Regions from separate parts of the Streptococcus sp. W151 genome, predicted to be linked through region 1. Evidence: predicted binding sites of a transcription regulator. Region 1 holds the regulator's gene; the other holds the start of a gene.
The links. The regulator Rex, encoded in region 1, represses fermentation and respiration genes when NADH is low (regulators of the CRP and FNR family bind a similar motif). The targets are predictions, from matches to a motif close to TTGTGAANTANTTCACAA.
Positions count from the first base shown of each region.

Region 1 (8,417 bases):
CAACAAAGCGAACCCGATCCAACTGGTGTTCATACTTGTGAAAGGCCGATAGCAACATCCCATCTCCACCAATTGAAATCACAATATCCGGATGCTTCTCCGTCAAAATAAAATTATTTTTCCTAAGCTTATAGCGCAACTGCTGAAAAACCTCTTCACTTTGACGCTTGCGATTGCGAATAATGGATACTTTTTTACCTGTAGTCTTCATCTGTGTCATCACTATTTCCAACGCCATCATTTAACTTACGATGAAGTGGATCAAACAGGGCTTGAGCCTCCTGAATCGCATCCCGAATCGCTCCCATCTCTTCATCCAAGAGATAGGCCAGGTTTGCAGTCGTCTCTAAGCGTTTTTTGATCTCGTCTGGAAAGTCTCCTTTATATTTATAATTGAGCGAGTGTTCAATCGTTGCCCAAAAATTCATGGACAAGGTCCGAATTTGAATCTCTGCTAAGATTGTTTCATTTCCATCAATGGTGTCGACTGGATACTCCACCACAACGTGGTAACTCCGGTAGCCACTTGATTTCTTGTGGCGAATGTAATCTCGCTCTTGGACCACGCGCATATCCTGCCGTTGTCTCAGAACCTCTAAGATCTCTTCGACGTCGTCTACGAACTGGACCATGATGCGAAGACCAGCAATATCTTGCATATCCTGTGCCAGATTTTCTTCAGAAATATTTCTTCGGATCATCTTTTCTCGGATGCTCTCAATCGGCTTAACACGACCTGTCACAAACTCGATTGGAGAATGCTTTTGTTGCTTACGATATTGCTTTCGAATCCCACGCAGTTTGATTTTTAATTCGCCAACTGCTTGGATATAAGGATCTAAGAAGTTTTCCCAATCAATTGTCATCCTACCACCTTGTAATCTGAACCATTTTTGTATACAATAAACACATCTCTTATTATATCATGAATCGCTTTCGAAAAAAAGCAAAGGACCATAAAATGAACCATTTAGAAATTGAATACAAAACCTTGCTAGACAAGGAGGAATACCAATCCCTCCTTTCACTTTTTGCTGATACAGAATTGGTTGTCCAAACCAATCACTATATCGATACACCCGACCAGCTCATCCGCAAGGAAAAAATGGCCTTACGGGTGCGCACTTTCACAGATCAAGCGGAATTGACTCTCAAAGTTCCTGAAACAGTTGGCCATTTCGAGTACAATCAAGCACTCAGCCCAGAAGAAACCAAGGAGATTCTTCAACACCAAGAGTTTCCTGATGGAGAAATCAAAAACCTCTTGGAGTCAAAAGGAATCCCCGTTGAACAACTTGCTGTCTGGGGAAGCCTGACAACAGAACGATTCGAAAAAGAAACAGCTGCAGGCTTGGTGGCACTCGACCACAGTCTCTATCTAGACACTGAAGATTATGAGTTGGAAATTGAGGTGGAAACTGCTGAACAGGAAGAAAATTTTCATCAGTTCATTTCAGACCATGGAATCGTCTACAAAGCAGCAAAAAATAAAATCGCTAGATTAGCGCAAAGATTGTAAAATAGCTGAAATTATCGCAAATTTTTGCTAAAATAGTGCTAAGATCAAAAATCTAAATGAGGTTGGAATCACATGTCGGATAAAAAAAATATGAAGCTCTTCTCTCTCAATTCAAACCCAGAGATTGCGCAAAAAATCGCGGATCATGCTGGGGTTCCACTTGGGAAAATTTCATCCCGTCAGTTTTCAGATGGTGAAATCCAAGTCAACATTGAGGAAAGTGTTCGTGGATATGATATTTATATCATTCAATCAACCAGTTTTCCTGTTAATAATCACTTGATGGAATTGTTAATCATGGTGGATGCTTGCCAACGGGCTAGCGCAAACACCGTCAATGTGGTCATGCCTTATTTTGGCTATGCTCGCCAAGACCGAACTGCTGCTCCTCGCGAACCAATCACAGCTAAGCTCGTCGCAAACATGTTGGTCAAAGCTGGGGTGAATCGCGTCGTCACACTCGATCTCCATGCTGTTCAGGTCCAAGGTTTCTTTGATATTGCCGTGGATAACCTCTTTACCATTCCACTTTTTGCAGAGCACTACATCAACAAAGGCCTGACAGGTCCAGATGTCGTTGTCGTCAGCCCTAAAAACTCAGGAGTTAAACGAGCTCGTAGTTTAGCAGAATATCTTGATGCACCGATTGCGATCATCGATTACGAGCAAGATGATGCGAACCGTGATTATGGCTATATTATTGGAGATGTCAAAGGCAAGAAAGCAATCTTGATCGACGATATCCTCAATACTGGGAAGACATTCTCAGAAGCTGCTAAAATCGTCGAACGTGATGGTGCTACTGAAATTTATGCTGTATCAAGCCACGGTTTATTTGTTAAAGGTGCTGTTGAATTATTAGATCAAGCTCCGATCAAAGAAATCTTAGTAACCGATTCTGTTGCTCCAAAAGGACCAACTCCTAAAAACATTAACTATCTGACAGCTAGCGAACTAATCGCTGAAGCTATTGTTCGCATTCAAGAAAGAAAACCTGTTAGTCCTTTATTTGCCTACCATAAGAAATAAGGTCTGAATGTGATATATTTTGATAATGCCGCAACAACTCCCCTTTTGCCTGAAGTCATCACTGCGATGACAGAAACCATGAAGACAACCTTTGGAAATCCATCCAGTCTTCATGCTCATGGACGAATGGCTAGTAAACTCCTCCGTGAATCTCGCGAGGAGATTGCTAGATCTCTCCATACCCTTCCAAATCGTATTTTCTTCACTTCAGGTGGATCAGAAAGTAATAATACTGTGATAAAAGGCTACTGCTTGAAACACCAGGCAGATGGCAAACACATCATTACTACCGCTTTGGAACACCATGCGGTTCTCGAACCCATTGAATACCTTGTAGAACATTTCGGATTTGAAGTCACAATCGTCCAACCAAGAGAAGGGCGTATTCAGGCTAGTGATATCAAGGCAGCTCTTAGACCGGATACCATTCTTGTCTCTACCATGTTTGCCAATAACGAGACTGGAGATCTTCTACCGATTAAAGAAATCGGAGTACTCTTAAAAAATCATCCCGCTGCCTTTCATGTTGATGCTGTCCAAGCAATTGGGAAAGTCCCGGTCTATCCCGAAGAGTTAGGGATTGATTTTCTCAGTGCTTCTGCCCACAAATTCCACGGCCCCAAAGGAGTCGGTTTCCTTTATGCAGCCGTCCCAGATTTTGATAATCTCATCCATGGTGGGGATCAGGAAAATAAGATGAGAGCCAGCACGGAAAATCTCATTTCAATTGTAGGGATGTCAACTGCGATACAGCAAGCCACACTTCATCAAGAAGAAAATTTCCACCACGTTCAAAAACTCGGTCAAGAACTAGTTAATGGTTTAGCAGCCTACGACTACTACGTAAATGCGAGTGACGATCATCTTCCATTTGTTTGGAATCTTGGCTTCCCAGGCGTCCAAAACGATGTCTTGCTGATGAGACTGGATTTAGCTGGTATTTCCGTATCCACTGGTTCTGCTTGTACCGCCGGTACTGTACAACCCAGCCATGTCCTTGAAGCGCTCTATGGAAAGGATAGCTCACGCTTGAAAGAATCCCTTCGAATTAGTTTTTCAGAACTCAATACCGTAGAGGAGGTTCGAGACTTCCTCGCAAAACTTAAAGAAATTTTATCATAGGAGAACAATATGGCTTTTGAAACAAGCGTTTCATTGAAAGACTGCAAATATACCTATAGTCTACACCCAAATGTTAAAAAATATACCTTACGTGACAATACATTTGCTGTTACAAAGGTTGGAAATTACGAGTTAAATCGTTTGCTCGAAGCTGTTCCAAATAGCGGTGAAGGCTTCTTGCTTAAAATTATCTTCAACAAAGACCTTACAGGTTTTAAAATCAATATCACAGACAAGTCTGGACTTCGTCTGGTTAATATCTTTAAAAATTCAGAGAATGACATTATCCAACAAAAATTTTATTTCCTAATGGATAGTCTTGTCGAAAGAGAAATTTTCAACAAAACAGAGGTCTAATATGGTAACCCTAACTTATATCGACGCTTACCAAGTAGAGCGAACGACTACTTATCCTGACCTTGCAGCCTGCATTCTAGCATTTTCAGGCTGTGTAACCCTGCCTGACTCTTACTCAATTGTTTCCATTGAATACAAGGGTGAAAAACTCCCCTATACAGGAAGGGTCGATGGGCTCTATGCTTTTTTGAAAAAGGTAGAGCAAGCTGAAAACTAAGCTGATGCTGATGGAACTCTCTCATCGCCATCAGCTTTTTCTTTAGACAAAAATATTTTTGAAAAACCGTTCTAGATAGTTGATTTTTTCACAATCTTCCTATACAATAAGAGGGAAAGGTTGTGATATTGTGAAACATGATAAAAATACTCCAATTCCACGCGCAACAGCAAAACGCTTATCGCTCTACTACCGCATTTTTAAACGCTTTAACTCTGAAAAAATAGAGCGCGCCAATTCCAAACAAATTGCGGATGCGATTGGGATTGACTCTGCTACTGTTCGCCGAGATTTTTCTTATTTTGGTGAATTAGGAAGACGTGGATTTGGTTATGATGTAAAAAAACTGATGAACTTCTTTGCAGATCTTTTAAATGACAATGCTATTACTAATGTCGCTATTGTTGGGATCGGAAATATGGGAAGTGCCCTCCTCAACTATCGCTTCCATGAACGCAATAAGATGAAAATTGTCATGGCGTTTGATCTAGACGATCACGAACTGATCAATACTAAAAGTAAAGACGGAATTCCTATTTACGGTATTTCATCTATTAAAGAGAAACTCAAACAAGAAGGCATTCAAACAGCCATTCTAACTGTTCCAAGTGTTAAGGCTCAAGAAGTTGCTAGCCTCTTGGTAGATGCTGGTGTCAAGGGAATTCTCAGTTTCTCGCCAGTACATCTGACAGTCCCTAAGGATGTCGTCGTCCAATATGTCGATCTTACTAGTGAATTGCAAACACTCCTTTATTTTATGCGTAAAAACGAAGAATAAAGACTTATACTTCAATAACAAAAAGGTTGGAACAAGAAGGTTCCAACCTTTTTTATACCAAATAATCCGTTTCTTCTCGATAACTATAGTAGTTTTCTTCGGATACAATCAAATGATCCAATAGGGTTAACCCCATTACTTCACAGGCCTCTAAGACACGATGAGTGACTTCATCATCATTTTTACTAGGGAACACGGCACCAGATGGATGATTGTGAGCCAAGATAATGGAGGTTGCCATGTGCTTCAGTGCATAATGCAGGATTTCACGCGGCTCCGCGATACTTCGATTCACTGTTCCAATAAATATCGTCTGTTGATGAATAATTTCATTTTGGGTATTCAAATAAAGGGCAACCAGGTGCTCCTGCTTTTTATGGCCAATTTCCTGTTGAATTTTATGGGCCAATTTCTGACTACTCATGATTTGTTCGGAACTCATTAGTTCATCTTTATGAATCCTTCGTCCAAACTCAATAACAGCCTGAAGTTCGATGGCCTTCACTCGCCCAATGCCAGAGATTTCCTGTAGCTCCTCTAGGGTTAATTGCCCTAACTCCTTTAAACTATTTACCGAGCTCAAAAGACCTTGTGCTATCTCATAAACGCTTTTTTGCTTGTTGCCTGTCCGTAAGAGAATGGATAACAATTCCTGATGACTCAGCTTATCTACCCCTTCAGAAACCAAGCGTTCCCTAGGAAGCAAAGATGGTTCAATAAATGATATGTCGTACATAATTTCCTCCTCACTTATTAATTCGTAATAAATTGAGAAAATAACGACCTTTCATTATTTACAGGCGATTTCTTGCTTCAAATCATCTAACACTAAGGCTTCATCTTTATTAAAGCGGATCTGATAACCTGTTTGAACTTGTTCAAGCTCCTTTAAAAACTGTTGAATTTCACAGCGGATCAAGTACTCCTGACTCTGAGGAATGGCTTCTAAGGTCTGGTAGACTTGCTCTACTTCGTAGATTCCTTTCGTAATTAATCCATTTCGTGGAAAATCATTTATTAAGAGATTATAGAAATGATGCAAGTGATGATAAATTCGCTCTTTCGTCACTATTCTACCTCCTTATCATACTCTTTCTCCTCTTATTATATACCGAATTTCCCTCAATATTATGACAAATTCCTTACATTATATTACCAATCGCTTACAATTTTACAAGAATCCTTTAGTTATTTCATGCCATACTATAAAGAAAAAAGCCCAGGCCTCTCTTGGCCTCGGGCTTTGGTTTTTTAGAGTTGCATTTGATTATAAGACTTGCTAAATGAATCCAGGATGTCCTTTGGAGCCTTGTCATAGTCAACAGAGGTTTCCAAGTTTCCTTTTACAATCGTCCGGTAAGTCGCTGCAGCATCCTCACAGGTCACCAAGGTGATTTCATTGACACCTTCACGATCTTGAATAACATCTACACGGTCTGGAGTCACTGTCTCAACAGACGAGATGACATAAGTATAGATTTTTTCTTTATCCGTGATGTAGATCTTCATACCAGCCTTAGCTTTCTCTAATGGTGAGAACAGCATGGCATTTGCTCCAGTTAGGCCAAATACGTGGTGACTAGCAAGAGAATAATTGCCTTGTCCCATGACTTGGTTTTCCTTCATAGTCCCTGCTCCATAGTAAAGGGCTACGTTTTCGAGTCCTTTAAAAATTGGAAGGTTCATGTTCAATTCAGGAATCGAAATTCCCCCAATTACAGGAAGTTTTTGAGCCTGCCATTGGGCATTGATCACGGCCTCCGTCGAGAGTGACTGGACATGTTGGAAATCAAAGCTCGTCTTCACTTCTTTGTTTTTATCAATAGTCTTTTTATCGACCTTGCTAACCTGGTATTGGTTGGTATGCCAAACCATGATCATATTGCGGATCGGAGCATTGAAAATTAAGAGAAGCGAGAGAATAATCAAAAGTGTTGCAACGATGTTGATAAGAGTATTACGTAAACTCTTTTTCTTTTTTCTTTTGCGTGACATGCTGTCCCCTTATCTATTCGTTTTCTTCCACTACTTCTTCATCTTTTTCATCAGCTTGTACAGTTGTGAAGGTCACAATTTTAGCATCCTGATCCAGTCTCATGACTTTCACACCCTGAGTCGAACGACCCGTTTGAGAAATATTAGCCACACCTGTCCGGATCATAACTCCGGTATCGGTAATGATCATCAGATCTTCATCCCCTTTAACGGTTAAAAGACCAGCTAACGGACCATTTTTCTCTGTAATATTGGCTGTTTTGATTCCTTTACCACCACGGCCCTTGGTTGGGTATTCGCCAGCCATTGTCCGCTTACCATAACCTTTTTCAGTAATGATCAATACTTCATCTTGATCGGTAACGACACTAGCTCCTACAACCTTGTCTCCTTCACGGAGATTCACACCACGTACACCTGTGGCAGAACGTCCCATATTCCGAACTACAGCCTCATTAAAGCGGACAGAATATCCATATTTGGTACCAATAATGACATCAGTATTGCCATCTGTAAGGAAGACATTGATCAATTCATCCTCATTACGTAGGTTCAGAGCTTTCAGACCGTTCTGACGGATGTTTGAAAATTCTGCTACATTGGTTCGCTTGACCAAACCTTGTCGCGTCGTAAAGAAGAGATAAGCCTCGTCACTGCGATCTTGCTCCACATTGATAATGGTTTGAATCGATTCACCTTCGTCCAATTTTAGGAGGTTGACAATTGGCAATCCTTTAGCTGTCCGGCCATATTCGGGAATCTCATAACCTTTCAAACGATAAACCCGCCCCTTATTCGTAAAGAAGAGCAAATGATCATGGGTGCTCGTAGATACGAGTTCGCGAACAAAGTCATCATCCTTCACACCGGTTCCTTGGACACCACGTCCACCACGTTTTTGTGCAGTAAATTCAGCTTGGTCCAAACGTTTGATGTATCCTTTATTAGAAAGGGTAATTAAGACATCTGTTTCTTCAATCAAGTCCTCATCTTCAAGAGAAAGAACTTCCCCTACCATCAACTCAGTTCGACGATCATCGCCAAACTTGCGTTTGACTTCTTCTAATTCTTCCTTGATGATAGTCGCCACACGCTCTGGTTTAGCCAAAACATCAGCCAAATCAGCAATCAAGGCAACCAAGTCGTCATATTCACTCTGGATCTTGTCTCGTTCCAAACCGGTCAAACGACGAAGACGCATGTCCAAAATGGCTTGACTTTGACGTTCAGAGAGCTTGAACTTCGACATCAACTCAGCTTGTGCTTCAGCGTCTGTCTGGCTATTGCGGATGATTCGGATTACTTCATCAATGTGATCCAAAGCAATAAGCAAGCCTTCTAAAATATGGGCACGAGCTTCAGCTTTTTCTTTATCAAAGATGGTCCGGCGAGTCACCACT
Region 1 is NZ_JBRKNT010000001.1:519,872-528,288, forward strand. It holds gene ACVC7Q_RS02425 (NAD kinase) at 1-211, opposite strand, end outside; gene ACVC7Q_RS02430 (GTP pyrophosphokinase) at 195-866, opposite strand; gene ACVC7Q_RS02435 (CYTH domain-containing protein) at 962-1,519, shown strand; gene ACVC7Q_RS02440 (ribose-phosphate diphosphokinase) at 1,592-2,548, shown strand; gene ACVC7Q_RS02445 (cysteine desulfurase family protein) at 2,558-3,670, shown strand; gene ACVC7Q_RS02450 (DUF1831 domain-containing protein) at 3,680-4,027, shown strand; gene ACVC7Q_RS02455 (DUF4649 family protein) at 4,029-4,244, shown strand; gene ACVC7Q_RS02460 (redox-sensing transcriptional repressor Rex) at 4,375-5,022, shown strand; gene radC (RadC family protein) at 5,075-5,758, opposite strand; gene ACVC7Q_RS02470 (porphobilinogen deaminase) at 5,813-6,091, opposite strand; gene ACVC7Q_RS02475 (class A sortase) at 6,274-7,017, opposite strand; gene gyrA (DNA gyrase subunit A) at 7,031-8,417, opposite strand, start outside.

Region 2 (8,417 bases), on a different contig from region 1:
AGTCCGAACAAGGAGTTAGGTGGTGTCATGAAAAAAATCGTCTTTGTCTGCTTAGGAAATATTTGTCGGAGCCCCATGGCAGAGTTCGTCATGAAGGACTTGACCGATCAGTATGAGATTGAAAGTCGGGCCACCTCTAGTTGGGAACATGGCAATCCCATCCATCGGGGGACCCAGAAAATCTTTCAACAATACCAAGTCCCTTATGATCCAGCTAAGACTTCCTTACAGATCAAGGAAGAGGATTTTTATGCCTTTGATCTGATCCTAGGGATGGACGAAAACAATGTTGCAGATCTAAAACAAATGGCTCCTGCAGGGACAGAGCATAAGATCCATCTTTTTGCTGATGAAAGTGTGCCAGATCCATGGTATACCGGTGATTTTGAGGAAACCTATCGCAGGGTTCTGGCGGGCTGTGAAGCTTGGTTAGATCAGCTAGCAACTTCTGAAGAGTTTGATATGTGAGAGAATACAGAATATGAAAGAATTTTTAGAGACTTATAAGGTCTATCTAACAAGAAAAAATTTAGAAATAGTAGCATTGGTAGTGATTGTCTTATCTGCTTTGCTGGTCTTCTTTTCATCTATTCCGGGTCAGGGTGTCTTGACCTTGGACAAGGGCGCTATCCGTTACAAGGGAAGTTTAGTTCGTGGCAAGATGAATGGCAAGGGAACCGTCACCTTTAAAAACGGCGATACTTATACAGGAAACCTCGTCAACGGCTCTTTTAGTGGTTATGGCAAATTTAAGTCCAAGGATGGCTGGACCTATGAAGGGCAGTTTGTCAATGGTCAGCCCGAGGGCAAAGGCACCTTAACCACAGAAGCCAACGTCATATACAAAGGAACATTCAAGCAGGGGATTTATCAGAATGCGCATTAAATGGTTTTCACTCGTCCGTGTCACAGGACTCTTATTGGTATTGCTTTACCATTTCTTCCAAAAAGCCTTTCCTGGAGGCTTCATTGGGGTAGATATTTTCTTCACCTTTTCAGGATTTTTGATTACAGCGCTCTTGATCGATGAATTTGCGCGCAAGCAAGGAATCGACTACTTGGCTTTCTTGAAACGGCGCTTTTACCGGATCGTACCCCCCCTTGTCTTTATGGTCTTGGTCGTGATGCCCTTTACCTTTATGGTGCAACGGGACTACGTGGCTGGTATTGGGACACAGATTGCGGCGGTCTTTGGTTTTGTGACCAATTTTTTTGAGATGGCAACTGGTGGTAGTTACGAAAGCAACTTCATTCCACATCTCTTTCTTCATACCTGGAGTTTGGCCCTAGAAGTGCATTACTATGTACTATGGGCGCTCCTAGCATGGTTCTTGGCTAAGCGGGCTAAGACGGTTGGAAAATACCGAGGTATGCTCTTCTTAGCATCCAGCGGGCTCTTTCTCTTTACCTTCTTGTCCATGTTCATCCGCGCCTTTCTGACAGCTAACTTCTCCACTATCTATTTCTCTAGTTTCACTCACATCTTCCCCTTCTTTGCGGGATCGTGCCTAGCAACGGTAACAGGGATTGCTAATGTCAGCCCGAACTTTACAAAGCTGGTGCAGTCTTGGAGTATGAAAAAGACTTTGTCGGTCTTGGGCGGAAGCTTTGCCTTCTTGTTTGTGCTCAGTCTTTTCTTGCCATTTGATAGCTTGTGGACCTATCTGTTTGGCTTTTTAGCGGCGACAATCGCAGCTTGTGCCATGATTCTGTCGGCCCGTATTCTCCATGAAAAGACACCAGATAAAAAGGAACCAGCCATCCTCAATTTCTTGGCAGATACCAGTTATGGTGTCTATCTTTTCCACTGGCCTTTCTTTATCATCTTTTCTCAACACTTGGGAAATATGATGGCAGCCCTTGTGACGACGATCGTTTCCTTGATTCTAACGGCTCTTTCCTTCTATATTTTAGAGCCAACCATTGCAGGCAAGGAGCCTCGTGTCTTTGGTATGAAGATGGATCTGAGTTTTTTGACCAAGCCTATCTTTTACCTCATGATTCCACTGGCTCTCTTGATGTTCGGAATCTCTGCCTTTGCACCAACAGTCGGAGCTTTTGATGAGAGTTTGGTTGTGAGTGGGCTCAATCAAGCAGATAGCAAAATGCAGGTTACGCGGACGCAGGTGGACAATGCGACTGCAACAGACTATAACGTCTCAAATGGTGTGACCATGATCGGTGACTCCGTTAACTTGCGGGCGCAGGATTACCTGACTAAAGCGATCCCTGGCATCCAGATCGATGCGGTGGTGAGCCGTCAGCTGGAAAATGGAATGAAGGTCTTTGAGACCGATATCTCCAATAAAGTTCTCCTAAAAAATGTGGTCATTGCCCTAGGAACCAATACTGTAAGCAACTACAAAGAGTTGCTGGATCAGTATGTTGAAAAACTTCCAAAAGGCCGTCGCTTAATCCTTGTGACACCATATGATGGTCGATATGCCAACGATCAGTCCAGCGAATCGGTTCAAACTCGTCTTTATGAGTTAGAACTAGCCAAGAAATACGACTTTATCACCATTGCAGACTGGTATCAAGTAGCCATGGAAAATCCAAATATTTGGGTGGGAACAGACTCTGTTCACTTCAATATGGAAACCAATGGTGGGGAACTCTATGCTCAAACAGTCAAAGAAGCTCTTGACAAGGCTGAAAAAGGTCCAGTCAAGAAGTAAAAAAGTATCTCTGAAACTGAAACAAAACAAATCCTAACAAAACAAAACAAAGAGCAACTTTATACTTGTAAAAAGTTGCTTTTTTTAGTAAGATCAAGAAAACGCTTACAAAAATCAATTGAAAATATCACTTTGTGAAGAAAAAATTTTTTTAATTATTTTTTCACAATTTTGCTAAAGAATTGCTTTTACAGCAATTAAATTGATAAAACTTTCACAAATTTCAAAAAAATCTTTGTGAAAGTTGCTTGGAAGTGTTTACAAAAATCTCAAAATAGAGTACAATTATATTGTGAAATAATTAACAAATCGAAATTTCTTACACTATTCTTGAAAGTTTCTGAAAACAAGAAAAAGTTCCGGAAAAGGATAAGGGTTTCAAACATTGGAGGAAAGCATCAAATGGCTGATAAAAAAACTCTCTCACCTGAAGAAAAGAAACTCGCTGCTGAAAAACACGTAGACGAGTTGGTGCAAAAAGCGCTTGTTGCGCTTGAAGAAATGCGCAAATTGGATCAGGAACAAGTAGACTACATCGTTGCAAAAGCATCTGTAGCTGCTCTTGACGCACACGGTGAGCTTGCTCTTCATGCCTATGAAGAAACTGGTCGTGGAGTCTTTGAAGACAAGGCGACTAAAAACTTGTTCGCTTGTGAGCACGTTGTAAACAACATGCGTCACACTAAGACAGTTGGTGTCATTTCAGAAGATGACGTCACTGGTTTGACTCTTATTGCTGAGCCCGTCGGAGTTGTCTGCGGGATCACTCCTACAACAAACCCAACTTCAACAGCAATCTTTAAAGCTTTGATTTCCTTGAAGACACGGAACCCTATCGTCTTTGCCTTCCACCCATCTGCTCAAGAATCATCAGCTCATGCAGCACAAATCGTACGCGATGCGGCAATTGCAGCTGGAGCGCCTGAGAACTGTGTGCAATGGATTACTCAACCTTCTATGGAAGCAACGAGTGCACTGATGAACCACGAGGGAGTTGCTACGATCCTCGCGACCGGTGGGAATGCCATGGTGAAGGCGGCTTATTCTTGTGGGAAACCAGCTCTTGGGGTAGGTGCCGGAAACGTACCTGCTTATGTTGAAAAATCAGCTAACATCCGCCAAGCAGCCCACGATATCGTCATGTCTAAATCATTTGACAACGGAATGGTCTGTGCGTCTGAACAAGCGGTCATCATCGATAAAGAAATCTACGATGAGTTTGTTGAAGAATTCAAATCTTACCATACTTACTTTGTCAACAAAAAAGAAAAAGCCCTTCTTGAAGAGTTCTGCTTCGGTGTGAAAGCTAACAGCAAGAACTGTGCGGGTGCAAAATTGAATGCGGACATCGTTGGGAAACCGGCAGCATGGATCGCTGAACAAGCTGGCTTCTCTGTACCAGAAGGAACCAATATCCTTGCGGCAGAATGTAAAGAAGTTGGTGAAAAAGAACCGTTGACTCGTGAAAAATTGTCACCAGTTATCGCTGTTTTGAAATCTGAAAGCCGTGAAGACGGAATTAACAAAGCTCGCCAAATGGTTGAATTCAACGGTCTTGGCCACTCAGCAGCCATCCATACTGCTGATGAAGAATTGACAAAAGAATTTGGTAAAGCAGTTAAAGCTATTCGCGTTATCTGCAACTCTCCTTCGACTTTCGGTGGTATCGGGGATGTTTACAATGCCTTCTTGCCATCATTGACACTTGGATGTGGTTCTTACGGACGCAACTCTGTTGGGGACAACGTTAGTGCCATCAACCTCTTGAATATCAAAAAAGTCGGACGCCGGAGAAATAACATGCAATGGATGAAACTACCTTCAAAAACATACTTTGAACGTGATTCAATTGAATACCTACAAAAATGTCGTGACGTTGAACGTGTCATGATCGTTACAGACCACGCTATGGTAGAGCTTGGTTTCCTTGATCGTATCATCGAACAGCTTGACCTTCGTCGCAACAAGGTGGTTTATCAAATCTTTGCAGACGTAGAACCAGATCCAGATATCACAACTGTTGAACGTGGTACAGAGATCATGCGTGCCTTCAAACCAGATACGATCATTGCTCTTGGTGGTGGATCACCAATGGATGCGGCCAAAGTTATGTGGCTCTTCTACGAACAACCAGAAGTGGACTTCCGTGACTTGGTTCAAAAATTCATGGATATCCGTAAACGTGCCTTCAAGTTCCCATTGCTTGGTAAGAAGACGAAATTCATCGCCATCCCAACAACATCTGGTACAGGATCTGAAGTAACACCATTTGCCGTTATCTCTGATAAAGCAAACAACCGTAAATACCCAATCGCTGACTACTCATTGACACCAACCGTTGCCATCGTAGACCCTGCTTTGGTATTGACAGTTCCAGGATCTGTTGCAGCAGACACTGGTATGGACGTCTTGACGCACGCGACAGAAGCTTACGTATCACAAATGGCTAGCGACTTCACAGATGGTCTTGCCCTTCAAGCTATCAAACTTGTCTTTGAAAACTTGGAAAGCTCAGTGAAGAATGCGGACTTCCATTCACGCGAAAAGATGCACAATGCGTCAACGATCGCAGGTATGGCCTTCGCCAATGCCTTCCTCGGTATTTCTCACTCAATGGCCCACAAGATCGGTGCACAATTCCACACCATCCACGGACGGACCAATGCGATCTTGCTTCCGTACGTTATCCGCTACAACGGTACACGCCCAGCCAAGACAGCTACATGGCCTAAGTACAACTACTACCGTGCAGATGAAAAATACCAAGATATCGCTCGTATGTTAGGACTTCCATGCTCTACACCAGAAGAAGCCGTTGATGCCTACGCAAAAGCTGTGTACGAACTTGGTGAACGCTGTGGTATTGAAATGAACTTCAAAGCACAAGGGGTTGATGAAAAAGAATGGAAGAAACATTCTCGTGAATTGGCCTTCCTTGCTTACGAAGATCAATGTTCACCAGCTAACCCACGTCTTCCAATGGTAGACCATATGCAAGAAATCATCGAAGATGCATACTATGGTTACAAGGAACGTCCAGGACGTCGTAAATAAGACGCCAAGGAACAACTGATGTTTATCAGCTATCCCTCGCTCAAAAGAGCGGGGGATTTTTGATGGCCTTTTCAGGTTTCAATCGAAAAAAGGGAGCTGAGGGATTGGCTGTCTTTGTTGTTTTTCAGAGCTCCGAACCGTTTTTTCATAAAAAATTAGACTTTTTTTAAGAATCTGTGCTATTTTTATAGCATTACGGGCTAATTTATGATACCCTATAGTATGTGAATCTGCTTGTAGTTGAAGGGTTAGGATAGTTTTTCAGTTATAGGAAACGAGAAAACAAATCCAAGAAAGGAGGCCATCTCAAATGGAGTTAGAAGGTGAAGTGCAAGATCAGGCACAGAAAATTATTGAAATGCCCCAACGAGATCGGGCAACGTCCGCTTCAGAAAATCAGCCATCATCTGCTTCGGTGGTCTCCATGTATGGGCAGGAAAGGCCCAGCATTCCGAGTCTCCATCAGCAATTGGCAGGAGCATCTGGTACCCAGACCATTCAATTACGAGAGGAATTGGTACTGGCAGTAGCACAAAATGCTTCAGCGCAAGCGACGGTCTTTGAGGCCGAGCTCAAAGATCAGCTAGAAGTGGCCAAGGAGACGGTTTCCCATAAGGTTGCGGAGGTGTCACAAATGGCCCACAGCATGGCCCAATTTTTGACAGACGCAGAAGTGGAGCAACTATTAGGAGAGTTCTCCATGGATATTTGTTGGGACCAAGCGGTAGAGGCGGAGAACCTCGCTCAAGCAAAAGCCTATTCCACTCGCTTGTCAGACTTGGCAGGGCAGCTGGAGGCTGCGTCAACCCAATTGGTAGACTTGGACAAGGGACAAGCAGTGGCCTTTGATTTTCATAAGTAGGAGAAAAAGATGTTAGAGATCCTGGGAGAGGATAGAGAACGCGTTGAGGAGCTCCATCGAGAGATTAAAAAGGAGCAAGAGCGGATTGCAATTCGGAGTTTGATTGCAACGCAAAAAGCCTTGATGATGTTGGAAGGGATGAGTTTGCAGGTGACTTTGAGCGGTCAATCCGAAAAAATGCGCTCTTTTGCTACAACAACTCTAGTTAATGATTTGAAAGATGGATTTACAGGAGGAGCAGCGGACGCGGCAGAAGCAGCACTGAAATCAGTGAAAAAGCCGATTTTATTGAGTCCGATTAAAGGAGGTATGTGATGTACCATTCAGGAAATAGTGAATTAGAACAACTAGAAGATCGACATTACCGCTTCAACCAGAAACTTAGCGAGTTGGAGTGGGATTATGCGGATATGCGTATGGATGTCCGCCAACATACAGAAAATTTAGTAGACTGGCTGAGTGCCCTTCATTTTCAAGCCCCAAGTGCGGAGGTTCAAAGTGGCTTGGAGCGTTTATTTGCCTTGCAAGAAGAGTTTGAGGCAGAACTCAAGCGCTATGAAGAGCGCTTAGAAGAAGAGCGTGAGCGCGAGCAGCAAGAGTACTATAGGCAGCGTCAACAATTAGAACAAGGTGATTGAAACATTCCTCAGGTAGAGATAAGAGGAATGTTTTTGTTTGCTCAAAAAACTTTTAAAAATGTGCTCATAAATTCTTGTAAGCGTTTACTTAATATGTTATAATATTCACAAAGAAACGAAAATAAAATGGTTTTATCAAACCAACAAAGAAAAGGAGTCGCTTATGAAAGCTGCAACTTATGTATCTGCAGGCAATCTGCAACTGATCGACCAACCAAAACCAGAGATCAAGAACCCAACAGATGCAATTGTGCGGATCTTGAAAACAACCATCTGTGGCACAGACCTTCACATTTTAGGAGGAGATGTCCCTGCTTGTAAAGAAGGCACGATTTTAGGTCACGAAGGAATTGGGATTGTTGAAGAAGTCGGTGATGCGGTTAGCAACTTCAAGGTGGGAGACAAGGTCATCATCTCTTGTGTCACAGCTTGTAACACCTGCTACTACTGTAAACGTAGTCTTCCTTCTCACTGTGAAGATGGTGGTTGGATTTTGGGTCACTTGATCAACGGAACCCAAGCAGAGTATGTCCACATTCCACATGCGGATGGCAGTCTTTATCATGCGCCTGAAACGGTGGATGACGAAGCCTTGGTGATGCTCTCAGACATTCTCCCAACGTCTTATGAAATTGGGGTGCTTCCATCTCATGTGAAACCAGGGGACAATGTCTGTATCGTTGGAGCTGGTCCGATCGGTCTTGCGGCTCTCTTGACTGTTCAATTCTTCTCGCCAGCTACGATTATCATGGTGGACTTATCTGAATCTCGTCTTGAAGCAGCTAAGAAATTTGGAGCAACTCATACCATCTGCTCCAGTGATATCGCTGAAATCAAGGACTTTATCAATGAAGTGACCGAAGGTCGTGGTGTCGATATCTCCATGGAATGTGTGGGCTATCCTGCTACTTTCGATGTCTGCCAAAACGTCATCTCTGTCGGTGGTCATATTGCCAATGTCGGTGTCCATGGAAAACCAGTTAGCTTCAATTTGGACGATTTGTGGATCAAGAACATTACCCTCAACACCGGTCTTGTCAATGCCAATACCACTGAAATGTTGCTCAATGTCTTGAAGTCAGGCAAGATCGATGCAACCAAACTTATCACCCACCACTTCAAACTCTCAGAAGTTGAAAAAGCCTATGATGTCTTTAAACATGCGGGTGAAAACCACGCACTCAA
Region 2 is NZ_JBRKNT010000005.1:38,800-47,216, forward strand. It holds gene ACVC7Q_RS07915 (low molecular weight protein-tyrosine-phosphatase) at 28-468, shown strand; gene ACVC7Q_RS07920 (hypothetical protein) at 482-886, shown strand; gene ACVC7Q_RS07925 (acyltransferase family protein) at 876-2,678, shown strand; gene adhE (bifunctional acetaldehyde-CoA/alcohol dehydrogenase) at 3,081-5,732, shown strand; gene ACVC7Q_RS07935 (hypothetical protein) at 6,043-6,594, shown strand; gene ACVC7Q_RS07940 (hypothetical protein) at 6,604-6,909, shown strand; gene ACVC7Q_RS07945 (hypothetical protein) at 6,909-7,232, shown strand; gene ACVC7Q_RS07950 (zinc-dependent alcohol dehydrogenase family protein) at 7,396-8,417, shown strand, end outside.
Region 2: a site for Rex is predicted at 2,969-2,986, ahead of adhE (bifunctional acetaldehyde-CoA/alcohol dehydrogenase). Genes of this name have one in related genera too.